Linked DNA regions of Candidatus Chlorohelix allophototropha. The main gene of each other region encodes a partner of the protein of the gene in region 2 in a complex. Links are inferred from orthologs where the notes say so. Each region holds a gene or a part of one and is shown on either strand. Other genes may lie near its edges.

Region 1 (3,774 bases), on a different replicon or contig from region 2:
TCTCACGCAACCGATGAATTTCATCATCGGTAAGTGTATGAACCCTAGTATCGGGGCTTATATTAGCCGTTTCGAGAATTTTCTGACTCGTTTTTAGCCCGATACCGAAAATATAGGTGAGACCTATTTCAACTCTTTTATCGCGGGGCAAATCAACCCCGGCAATTCTCGCCATGCGGTCTATCCTCCAGAAATCTTACTAGCCTTGCCGCTGTTTATGTTTAGGAGTAGAACAAATCACCATTACTACTCCCTTACGCCGGATTATTTTGCATTTTTCGCAGCGCGGCTTCACCGATGCTCGTACCTTCATCGCTCAATTCCCTCAATTTCACGATTACAGCACCCTAATTTAAAGCGCTTTATATCGTTTTGATTTTTTCCTATTGATACAGACAAGTGGAAATTATACCACAACCCGTGTAGGCTTGGCAAATTCCCAAAATGGCATTTTCAATATTATTATCATAGCGAGGTTGCCATGTGCCCTTGCTATTTTTGTTATTTGTAGCGATAGGTGATTCGCCCTCTTGTTAGGTCATAAGGCGATAGCTCTACCAGAACGCGATCACCCGGCAAAATACGAATGAAGTTTAAACGGATTTTTCCGTTTACCGTTGCCAGCACTTTGTGACCTTTTTCCAGTTCTACCTGGAACATAGCGTTGGGTAAGGCTTCAATCACTCTTCCTTCTACTTCTATTACGTCTCTTTTCTTGCTCACCTGTTTTTTCCTGTTTTATGTATTTCTACTTTTACAGGTAAGAATAGCGGCCCACCTACTCACCTTGCAGAGAGACCGCCAACTCGGAATCGTCTTTATTTAACAGATGCCTGACGCTTGCAATGAGTCGTTACGCCAACAACGACTCAGTGACCCCCCCCGGCTGTTCCACTTTCTTTAGAGCAGTGATCAGGTCTCGATTGACTTCTTCTACTTCACGTTGCCCGTCTATCTCGATGAGCAAATCGCGTTTGTTATAGTAGTCAATCAATGGCAACGTCTGGTTAAAATAAACCTGCAAACGGCGCTCAGCGGTGGCACGGGTATCATCTTCCCGCTGGTATAACTCGCCCCCACAACTATCGCACACCCCTTTTACGCGAGGCGCGTTGTAGACTTCGTGATAGGGAGTTTGGCATGACCTACAAATCCAGCGACCACTAAGGCGGCTTAACAGTTCTTCGTTTTCCACCTTTATGTACAATACTGCGGTCACGCCCTGCCTAAAGCCATTTTGCAACGCCACATTCAAAGCATCGGCTTGCGGGATAGTACGCGGGAAACCATCCAACATAGCACCGTGAACGCAACTAGGCGTTGACAGATGCTCTACTATCATATTGATAACCGTTCCATCCGGTACCAACTCGCCACGATCCATAAAACCTTTGGCTTGCAAGCCTAAATCTGTACCGCGTTTAATGTTATCGCGTAACAAGTCTCCACTGGATACATGTGCTATATCCAATCGTTCCGATAACAATTTGGCTTGTGTGCCTTTTCCTGCCCCTGGTGCTCCAAGTAAAATTATATACATGCGGCTCCCTTCCTAAACTTCCATCTTTGCAAGCTAGCCTAACCTAAATAAGCGCACTTTGTGAAATGCTACACTTATTATAACATAGGCTTAAGAAAGGCGACAACTGAAAAGTAGAGAAGAACATATAAATTCTGTTTATCGTTTATATAGCTCTACTTTATCAGGCCTTTATACAAGATCACTACAACTAGCGGAGTATGCCTTGATATTCGCGCATAGTTAACTGGGCTTCAAGCTGTTTCATGGTATCTACAGCTACACCTACCACAATCAAGAGCGAAGTGCTGCTCAAGAATGTATTGACCTGAGACTGGACTATAGCGCCCAGCAAGAAGGGTAGCACCGCAATTGTGCCTAGGAACAAAGCGCCCAGCAAAGTTATGCGATTCAAAACCTTCATTAAAAAGTCATTGGTCGGTTTGCCCGGTCGGTAACCCGGTATGAAGCCACCTCTGTCCCGGAGACTTTCCGTAATATTTTGTTGGTTAAAGAGCACGAGTGTATAGAAATAGGTGAAACCTACCACCATTCCAAAATACACTACTTGATACAGAATACTGCTAGGACCAAAGTTCACAACTACCCAGTTTGCCGCTTGGCTAATCACATCATCGGGCTGGTTGGGACGAACGAAGAAGCCCGCCACTGTAGTTGGAAATATGATAATACTACTGGCAAAAATCAGCGGAATCATACCGGCTGAGTTCACCTTTAAAGGTATATAGGTGCTTTGACCGCCATAAACCCGGTTGCCCTGCGTTTGACGCGGAAACTTGACCGGTATTTTGCGCTGCCCTTCTTGAACCAGTACAATCCCTACAATTGATAGTAAAGCTACAACTACTATAATCAGTATAGAGATGATGTTTTGAGCAACACCTGTCTGGCTGGTACGCACAAGGGTTGAAGGTAGGTTCGAGACGATACCTCCAAAAATAAGCACCGAGACACCTTGACCGATACCAAATTCGGTTATTAGCTCACCCATCCAGACTAGTATCATCGTTCCGGCTGTCATCGAGATAACAACGGTAACGGTTAGCCCGAAGTCAGAGCTTGCACCGAATAATGAGAGTTTCTGAGCGTCCGTTCCGGTAATTACATTCTGGCTTTTCAGCAATACTATTTGACCGTAGGCGGTAACTGCCGCAATCGGCACAGTAATGATATGCTGCCAGCGATTAATTACAGCGCGCCCTCGCTCACCTTCTTTTGAAAGGTTTTCAAGTGCAGGTATAATCGGCTGTAACAACTGCATAATAATTGTAGCGGTAATATAGGGATATACCCCGGTTGCCACAATCGAGAAGTTACTGAGACTACCACCCGAAAATATATTCAAGAAGCCCAGCACACTACCGATACCCTGGCTGCTACCTGCCGGCGCATCAACGCCACTTATCAGGTTTGTAAGCCTAGATTTAATCTCACTTGAAATACCGGGCAGCGGTACGTGGGCGATAACTCTAAAGATTACGAGAATACCCAGCGTAAAAAATATGCGCCGCCGAAGGTCAGGTATTCCAAATGCTTTGATAACAGCTTTTAGCATTGTTGGTGATTTTCCTCCGCAGGATTTAGGTTTAGCATCAGATTGCAGAATTTAGTCTGCTACAGGCAACTTTGCTATTATACAAGATTTTGCCTAATAGCAATTTTATATCCTTTAACCTGATGCTTTATCACCTAATCGGCGTTTTCCTCACCGCTCTCCGCGGGAGTCAATTCCTCATAGTTGCCACCGGCAGCCGTTATCTTCTGCTTTGCGCTTTCGCTCAGGCGATGAACTCTCACGGTCAGAGCTTTGCTAATCTCGCCTCTACCCAACACCTTTACCGGTTTGTTAGTACGTATGTAGCGGCGCGCTATCAAAGTTTCAACTGTGACCTCGCCACCTTCCCAATCTTCCAATTGTGAAAGGTTTACCACTTCATATTCAACCCGGTTTGGGTTGTTGAATCCAGTACCACGTTTGTAACCGGTACGCTTAAAGGTGTTAACCTTAGAAGGTGCGCCTTCAAACCAGACCGGTACTTTGTGATGTCCGGTACGAGCTTTTTGACCTTTCTGACCAAAGCCGCTGGTTTTTACCAAACCAGAACCGTGACCACGACCTACGCGCTTGGGAGCCGAGGTGCTACCAGGAGCCGGTTTTAAGTCATGCTGTTGCATTAGTTTATACTCCTTAACCTACTCTTCGACCTTCACCCAATGGCGCACGTACTTAATCA
Region 2 (8,430 bases):
TCCCAGCGCTTCGCGAATCTTATCAAAAACATCCGCGCCCGGTCCCATTCGCCACTCGCCCTTAATGGCGGTTTCTTCTGAAGCAGGTACCGCCCAATAATTGTAAAAGCCTCTGAAGTGATCTATCCTTACTATATCTGCCATCTTCAGAGCTTGTCGGAAGCGTTCAATCCACCACTCGTATCCGGTGGTTTTCAGCTTGTCCCAATTGTAAAGTGGGTTGCCCCAACGTTGCCCGGTTTCGCTGAAATAATCGGGTGGCACTCCCGCAACATGGGTTGGATTGAGTTCGTCATCAAGGTAAAATAGACCTGAATTCGCCCACACATCCGAGCTATCATAAGCCACGAAGATAGGAATATCGGCAATTAATTTGATACCCTTTTCATTAGCGTATTGGCGCAAGGCTAACCATTGACGGTTGAACAGGAACTGGCAGTAACTATAATATCCTACCTCATCCGCCAGCTTTTCTTGCCATTGAGTTATTGCGTTGGCTTCATGCTGTACTATAGCGCCGTCCCATTTATTCCAGACTGCTCCCCCAAAATGATCCTTTAACGCCATGAATAAAGCAAAATCAGGCAGCCAGGTTTTATTATCTTTTTCAAACTCAGCCAATTTGTTCTTCACATCAGGCGAAGCCTCTGTTTTGAAACGCTGATAAGATTTTCCCAAGATTCTTTTCTTGAAATCAATAACCGGACCAAAGTCAACTCGTTCGGCAGGGAAATTGGGCAAATTGTGTAAGTCTTCTGGTTTTAAGAAACCTTCCTCTACCAGCTTGTCTAAATTAATCAGCAAAGGATTTCCGGCAAATGCCGAAAGACTATAATAAGGAGAGTCACCATAGCCAGTCTGGTTGAGCGGCATAAATTGCCACAAAGTTTGATCGGTAGCGACCAGAAAATCCACGAATCTGTAAGCCATTTCGCCTAGTTCACCTATGCCGTATGGTCCCGGCAATGAGGTAGGGTGGAGCAAAATCCCGCTACAACGCTCGAACATTATTATGTATCTCCAAGTTGATTTTTGATTGTTTACAATAGTTATAGGAGTAAATATACCATAAAAATTCGATAACTTCTGACAGTATTATCTAGCAAACGTTCTGAAGATACCATTTATTCAGGGGAAGTTTAAACATGACTTCACTCGAAATGAAGTGAAAATCATATTGGTTGGCTGTTACTGCTAATTATTGCAGAAAGCGTGACAAATCAGGCGCTAATGTTTCGGCAGGTGTGCTACCAAATTGTAGTGCAGTATCCTCATAAGGGTTCTGCGGCGCTCCCACACGCTCTACCACCCGCACCAATGCTTCTACACAGTCACCTTCAAATTCGATACCGGTCAGAGTGCGCAGGTAGTTCAGCGCGTCAATATGGGTCATTGGCTCACGATAATAGCGTCGGACTGTCAGTGCATCATAAACATCGGAAACTGCCAAGATTTTAGCTTCCATCTGAATAGCTTCACTGAGTAACCCATTCGGATATCCGGTGCCATTAACCCGCTCGTGGTGCTGTCCAGCGATGCTAGGTAATCGCTTGAGTTCTCCGATTAAATACAGCCTTTTTAGAATTCCCTCAGTAATGGATACATGTTGGCGCATAAAACCCCACTCTTCTTCAGTGAGTTTCCCCTGCTTTTTCAAAACCACTTCCGGTACGCCAATTTTCCCATAGTCGTGGAGCAAGCCTGCCATGCGGATAAGCTCAATATTATCTTTAGACAAATTCAATTCACGGGCGATTTCGGCGGCATAGAAGGCGACACGACGGCTGTGTCCGGCTGTTTGTGGGCTTTTAAGGTCGATGGTATCTGCCATTGTTTCGATGAAGCTTTTGAGCATTAACTCTATGTCGCGTCGCATTGTAGCATTTTCGATTGCAACAGCGGCAAGTGAGGCGAACGCTAGGGAAACCTCTTCATCGCGCTCATTGAAGCTCCCGGTTTTTTTATTTATAGTTTGGATTACTCCTATAATTTTTCCGGAATGGTTACGCATTGGCACAGTAAGCATGGTGTGTGGGATGTAGGCTTGCTCACTGGCAATTCTTTTTTGTTGGCGTGGATCGTTTTGGGCATCTCGCAGATTAATAATTTCCCCTGTTTTAGCCACAGTTCCTGCCAGACCGGAGCCGATTTTCACCCGGATTTCGTTTGAAGTTCCCAACGCAATTTTGCTAAACAGTTCGTTTGTTGCATAATCTACCAGAAAAAGACTACTGCGATCTGCATTCAGCAAGCTATTGCTGGTGTCAATAATCAAATTAAGTAGATTATCCAACTCCGGTTCTGAACTTAATAAACAAGCAATTTTAACCAGCGCACGGTAATCATCCATATGGGCAGAGTGTTGTGTGATTGCCTCGTGCGAACCGGAATTTAAATCTTGTTGAGACATATCTGACCCTTTACTACCTTAACATACCTTACAACTTTATACGATGCTATATTATCTCAATCCGGTTATAAGAAAAACTCACATAGCGTTTAATTCCTGCTAACCGGATATTAAGACTAATTTCTAGCGCATCGCCGCAACTGCCCCGTGACATTTCTTATATTTCTTACCGCTACCGCAAGGGCAAGGCTCGTTCGGTCCTGTTTTTTTTGATTTGGCAGGTGTAGGTTTAGCTTTACCGTTATCGGCGGACTCTTCCGGCGCATTGGTTTGCATCGGCGGTGGTGGAGGAGCAGCCCGTTGAAGTTCATAGGCAAAGAACTTTTCGGCAATATCGCGCTTGATGTTAACCTGTAACTCATTCCAGAACTGGAAGGCAGCACGGCGATATTCCTGTAATGGATCGCGTTGTCCATACGCCCGCAGACCAATACCGCGTCGTAATTCTTCAAGCGGGGTCAAGTAATTTACCCAGTTATCGTCATAGACCTGAACCAATACCAGCCGCTCGAACAACTTCATATTCTCTTCGCCGAGACGCTCTAGTTTCTCGTTATAAGCGTGATCAAGCATTTCTGAGACAAGTTCATCTATCCCCTCACGATTTTTGCCTTCAAAATCGTGTAAGCTTATATTGAACTCTTTCTCAAGAGCTTCAAGCACCATTTGCTTTTGATCTTCTTCATCGTGAGGCTGGCGGTCAAACTTGATAGCGCTACTACGCAGCATCAGACCGAGGTTGCGGAATAGGCTTGCTAAATCCCATTCGTGTTGGTCGCCGTGAGTATGCTCTTCTACAATCTCATCCAGTCGTCCCTTAATCAGGGTACTAATCTGTTCTCGCAGGTCTTCACTGGTGAGAATACGATGGCGGTCATCATAAATTGATTCGCGCTGTTTGTTCATTACATCATCGAACTCAACTAAGTGCTTTCGGAAGTCGAAGTTCATGCCTTCTACTTTTGTCTGCGCTTGCTCTACTAACCTACCAACCATACCAAAGTCAATCGGTTGATCATCCTCAAAATTAAAGCGTTCTAGCAGACTTTTGATGCGATCTGAACCAAAACGGCGCATTAGCTCATCTTCCAGCGATATATAGAAACGGGTGCTACCCGGGTCGCCTTGTCGTCCGGCACGACCGCGCAACTGGTTGTCAATACGGCGCGACTCGTGGCGTTCAGTCCCTATAATGTGCAAACCTCCAGCGGCAATAACCCGTTCATGGGCTTCTTCCCAACGTTTTTGGGCTTCTTCTTCTGCTTCAGAATATATTTCCGAGCCTATGTCTTCCGCCTTTAAGCCACGTTTCTCCAATTCGTCTTGCAAATAGCTGTCAGGTGAACCGCCCAAAATAATGTCAGTACCGCGTCCTGCCATATTGGTCGCGATTGTAATTGCACCTGGTCGCCCGGCTTGCGTGACGATTGCGGCTTCCTTTTCATGCAATTTTGCGTTCAGCACATTGTGAGGAATTTTGTGCCGCTGCAAAAGGTTTGCCAACACCTCGGATTTTTCCACACTAGTTGTACCAACTAGTACGGGTCGCCCGATTTTGTACATTTCCTCGATTTCTTCCACCACTGCTTCGTATTTGGATTTTTCGCTCTTGAAAACCATATCGTTTTCGTCGGCGCGCTTCATCTCTTTGTTGGTGGGGATTGGCACTACATCAAGTCCATAAATTTTATAGAATTCTTCCGACTCAGTTATAGCAGTACCGGTCATGCCTGAGAGTTTTTCGTACATACGGAAATAGTTCTGTAGTGTAATGGTAGCGTAGGTAAGATTTTCCTGTTGTATGCGTACTCTCTCTTTGGCTTCAATCGCTTGATGCAACCCGCCTTCGTAACGTCTACCTTCCATCAAGCGTCCGGTGAACTCGTCTACGATGATAACTTGCCCATCACGCACAATATACTCGCGGTCGCGCTGATAGAGAGCTTTCGCTTTGAGCGCATTATCAAGGTATGGGGTATATTTGCTCCATTTATCATCATAGATGCTTTCGTAGGGTGGGATATTGAGCATACGCTCTACTCGTTCGAGACCGAGTTCGGTTAGGTTTACAACCCGCTCTTTTTCTTTGATAGTGTAATCTCTGTCTTCGCCTTCCCGTAACTGGCGCAAAATGTCGGCGAATTTGTAGTAATTATCATCGGCTTTGCCTGCCGGTCCACTGATAATAAGCGGAGTTCGCGCTTCGTCAATTAGAATGTTATCTACTTCGTCCACAATCGCGTAATGCAATTCGCGCTGTACATATTCCTCTGCGCTGCGTGCCATGTTATCACGCAGATAATCAAAGCCAAACTCATTATTGGTACCATGAGTAATATCTGCTCTATAGGCAGCATGGCGGGATACCGGTACCAAGAAGTTCATAGAGGGATCGGAAGGATCGTGGAAGGTAGGGTCGAGCATGTAGGCGGAAGGTCGGTTGGGATTGCCGCCATTGCTCTGGATAACTGCTACAGAGAGTCCTAGAGCATGATAAATCGGTCCCATCCATTGAGTATCACGTTTTGCTAGGTAATCGTTTACTGTAATTACGTGTACACCAAGACCTTCAAGCGCGTTTAAATAGGCAGCGAGGGTTGCCACCAGCGTTTTACCTTCACCGGTTTTCATTTCGGCTATCTTACCGCTATGTAATACTTGCCCACCCATTATTTGCACTTTGAAGTGTTTCTGACGACGGGTTCTCCATGCAGCCTCACGCACTGTCGCGAAAGCTTCGGGCAGAATATCTTCCAGACTTTCCCCGTTATTTAATCTTTCTTTGAATTGGTCGGTTTTGGCACGAAGTTCTTCATCACTAAGTTTTGAAAATTCCTGATCATATTCATTTATAACTTTGCTGGCGATTTGCTCTAATTTGCGCAATTCTTTATCGGTACTATCGCCACCTGTAATTAAATTCTTAAGAGTTTTGAACACAATTCCACCTATAATTGCTAATTAATATTTATGCCTATTCCGGATATTATAAAAATCTAATAACCCGGCTTTCCGGCAATTTCTACAAACCACATTATAACATATCAAAATAGTTATTCTCGTTCTACTTACGATGACATAGCTTATTGATTGTATCGCCAGCTAAAATAATGCCGTCCGATGTTACCCATTTCCACCCGCCAATCCACAGGATTTGTCGGTGTATAAGTAAGTACTCGGCGTTCAAATAATTGTACTAGTACGTATGTATTAGTTCCCGCTAATTTTGTGACTGTCCAGTAAGGGTCAGTAATGGGGTAACCCAATACAAAGAGCCATCCTCCGGTTATGCTATTCATATAGGTCAGAAGTACATCCGCAATGTTGTGTCCTAGGGTTTTGTCATATTGTTTATAAGTCACCGGGGCAGGCGCGTTTGCCACTTTTTGCACTGAGCCGTCTTTAGCAATAGTCTCAAGAACTGTTTGTCCGGTTCGGTCTGCGACACGCTTGTCATTATTGAGTGTGGCTACCGTTGCAAAAGAGGCATAGGTAGGGGCACTGAGATTGGATGCGGCAGGATCTCCCGCAACCGGCACTTGCGCCGGGCTGCGTTGTTCGTAGCTGCTGTCTCCTACCTGCACGAATCCTCCTACCAATTCGCGGGTGAGCAAGCCACTGGTTACAAACCACTTGCTGTTGCGGTCTCCAGCCGGATTATTGATTTCCAGCCGGGCTTTATCAAGGTAATAAACCAACCGATTACCACCGGGCGCTTCTTTGTAGGGTTCGTAGCGCGCCTCGAAGATTTCAGGTCCGTATAACCAACTTCGCTTAACTTTACCTGCTGCTACCGGTGCATCGGTGTTCTGCCATAGATTCCGCACCGAAATATCAGCGTTGCTCAAACCCGCTTTGGGTTGGGTAACGGTGGAGGTAGTAATCAACGGGCTGGTGCTGAACGACCAACTTACCACTTGTGCTGCGCCACCGTTAATACTGAATGTAAAGGTGACGGTAAGGGTCGTATCCGGGGCAAGTGGTTGAATTGAAGAAATTGCGGCGCTATTGCGGGCAGTCCAGAACGAGTTCAAATCTGCCAGTTTGTAGCTTGGCACTTCCTTACCACTCGAATCTTTCAAGCTCATTCCATTGGGATCATACACAATTTTACCCGAACCCCGGTAAGTAACCGTAATCGGATTGCCGATAGGGTAAGTTGGATTCAACCCGGCACGCTTGAACATATCGGGACTTTCTCCCCGATAACTGCGATAAAACCCACTACTGCCATTAGGCGGCCAGATTATAAATTGAGGCTGGAAGCTGGTTTTCCACACGGGCATTCCGAAATCTATAACTGAAATCGGGTTTGTACCATCCGGTTTGGCGCCATAAGCAATCCCAATATCTGGATAAGCAGGGTCAAGTAGAGGAATACGATGGTTCAAGGTGTTCATCAGACGTTCGACTGCTTGCAAAGGGTCGGCAATAGTATCAATGTTTTCATTGGTACTATCTGGGTTTACATAACCAAAATGGGCAGCACGGGCAAAGAAATCTTTACCGCAAAAGCCCTGATTAGTGGCTATTTCTTCGTGAATGGAATAATTACCCGACCCATTCAAGGTGTAATAATTAACATGAGACGCTGCCGCTTGCTGTAACGGTTGGTTCATCGTTGCTGCTGCCACGCTTACCTGACTACGATAGTAGTTTATTCTGTCCAGCGCAAACTGTGATTTATCCAAACCGAAAGTTTGCATAGAACCAGTATTACTATCTGCCGCATCCATCCCCACAGAGGCTATAGTCATAGGGGCACTTTCTTCATCCGATTGGAAAGTATCCGGAGTATCGGCTGTAGTAAGACTTGGAGGGGGTGTATTGGTAGAGTTTGGTTCAGATCCGGTATCAGCGCTCATAATCTTTCTCCTGTTCAGCTGATATATAGGCACTTTACATATCGGATTTTACTTAATGCAGGCAGTTAAAGCAATCGAGTTGCAAAATAGCCTCAACTTTGTTATTATATTGTACGAGTTACGCCTGGGTGGCGGAATGGCAGACGCGGCGGTCTCAAAAACCGTTGGGCTAATCACCCGTGTGGGTTCGACTCCCACTCCAGGCATGCCCATGTAGCTCAGTCGGTAGAGCACATTCTTGGTAAGAATGAGGTCATCAGTTCGATCCTGATCATGGGCTTGATAAAAAAAAGCGAGCGCTTTGCCCGCTTTTTTTTCAAATTTATCTCAAAGGGCTTTCAATTCTCCGAGTGCGCCAAAAGATCGTTCCTCTTCCCAATTGAATTTTTCCCCAAGTGCATTATCATCAACTCCCCAACTTGTTTTGGCAATTCTGCCAGAATTAAATGTCCACACTTAGGCATTTCAAAGTAGGTAAGATTTGGGATTAGGTCTGCTAACGCTTTAGCATTCTTTTTGCCGATAACCCGATCATGTGAACCCGGCACCAGCAAAGTTGGCGCTTTAACAGCGGCACACCAAAGGGGCAACTCATCTAGCACTGGTTTTGACATGATGTCACGGGCGCTATTGTACGAGGTGCGGAAGGGGCAATCACGGAGACTAAGTAAGCCGTATAAAATGTCGCGCTTGTCCACCGGGTTTTTAGTGAGTGTCAATCGAGAGTAGTAGTAAACAAACCGCCAACTTCTAGGACCCATAGGACGCAAAACTTTACTGAAAACAGTGCTAAGCGTTATCGGCATAACCTTTACTACAATCGGATTATATCGGAATAAACCAAAATTAAAGGCAGTCAAGGTGGCAACATGTTCAGGATATTTTGCGGCATAAGATACTGCTATAACAGAACCTAGCGAAAAAGTAGCAACGTGGAATTTCTCCAATTTAAAATGCTGGCGTATAGCTTCGAGGTCATTCACATAAGCCTTGATACTATAGTCATCATTTCCCGGATGGTTTTCATCGCTCAAGCCATGCCCACGTAGATCATAATTGATTGTACGATACCCGCCCTCGTTGAGCTTGCCAATGATTGAATGCCACCAGAAACTACTACAATCCCAGCCATGAACCAAAATCACCGCCTCACCA

What was found. The genes of interacting proteins can lie anywhere in the genome.
Region 1: the proteins of secA (region 2) and secY are in contact, whole or in part, in a crystal structure (PDB 3DIN), measured with the Thermotoga maritima proteins. The link is inferred for Candidatus Chlorohelix allophototropha from one-to-one orthologs. Residues at the interface, in WP_004082002.1 of Thermotoga maritima: Glu261, Ala262, Arg263, Lys300, Ala301, Arg302, Thr303, Ile304, Ile305, Leu323, Tyr324, Asp325, Pro326, Val329, Ser330, Tyr333, Ile336, Lys340, Phe345, Val349, Glu363, Phe364, Tyr374, Ser375, Gly376, Gly377, Glu393, Ile395, Thr482, Ser483; in WP_004081795.1 of Thermotoga maritima: Glu108, Gly109, Glu110, Glu111, Ala236, Glu237, Arg238, Arg239, Ile240, Thr241, Ile242, Gln243, Tyr244, Ala245, Arg246, Arg247, Val248, Thr249, Gly250, Arg251, Arg252, Val253, Tyr254, Gly256, Ala257, Ser258, Thr259, Tyr260, Leu261, Pro262.

What each region holds. Positions count from the first base shown.
Region 1 is NZ_CP128399.1:1,659,047-1,662,820, reverse strand. The notes cover bases 914-3,774. They hold secY (preprotein translocase subunit SecY), read right to left. Parts: upstream 3,096-3,774; coding sequence 1,731-3,095; downstream 914-1,730. Other genes in these bases: rpmD (50S ribosomal protein L30), read right to left, coding at 3,734-3,774; rplO (50S ribosomal protein L15), read right to left, coding at 3,230-3,715; OZ401_RS07135 (adenylate kinase), read right to left, coding at 914-1,540. Outside these bases: rpsM (30S ribosomal protein S13), read right to left, coding at 1-175; rpmJ (50S ribosomal protein L36), read right to left, coding at 200-313; infA (translation initiation factor IF-1), read right to left, coding at 502-723; more of OZ401_RS07135, read right to left, coding at 854-913. UniProt on the Escherichia coli protein: The central subunit of the protein translocation channel SecYEG. Consists of two halves formed by TMs 1-5 and 6-10.
Region 2 is NZ_CP128400.1:1,367,217-1,375,646, forward strand. What follows is about bases 2,334-5,671. They hold secA (preprotein translocase subunit SecA), read right to left. Parts: upstream 5,351-5,671; coding sequence 2,534-5,350; downstream 2,334-2,533. Other genes in these bases: OZ401_RS18515 (GAF and HD-GYP domain-containing protein), read right to left, coding at 2,334-2,410; OZ401_RS18525 (CAP domain-containing protein), read right to left, coding at 5,494-5,671. Outside these bases: malQ (4-alpha-glucanotransferase), read right to left, coding at 1-1,008; more of OZ401_RS18515, read right to left, coding at 1,199-2,333; more of OZ401_RS18525, read right to left, coding at 5,672-7,275; OZ401_RS18540 (alpha/beta fold hydrolase), read right to left, coding at 7,614-8,430. UniProt on the Escherichia coli protein: Required for protein export, interacts with the SecYEG preprotein conducting channel.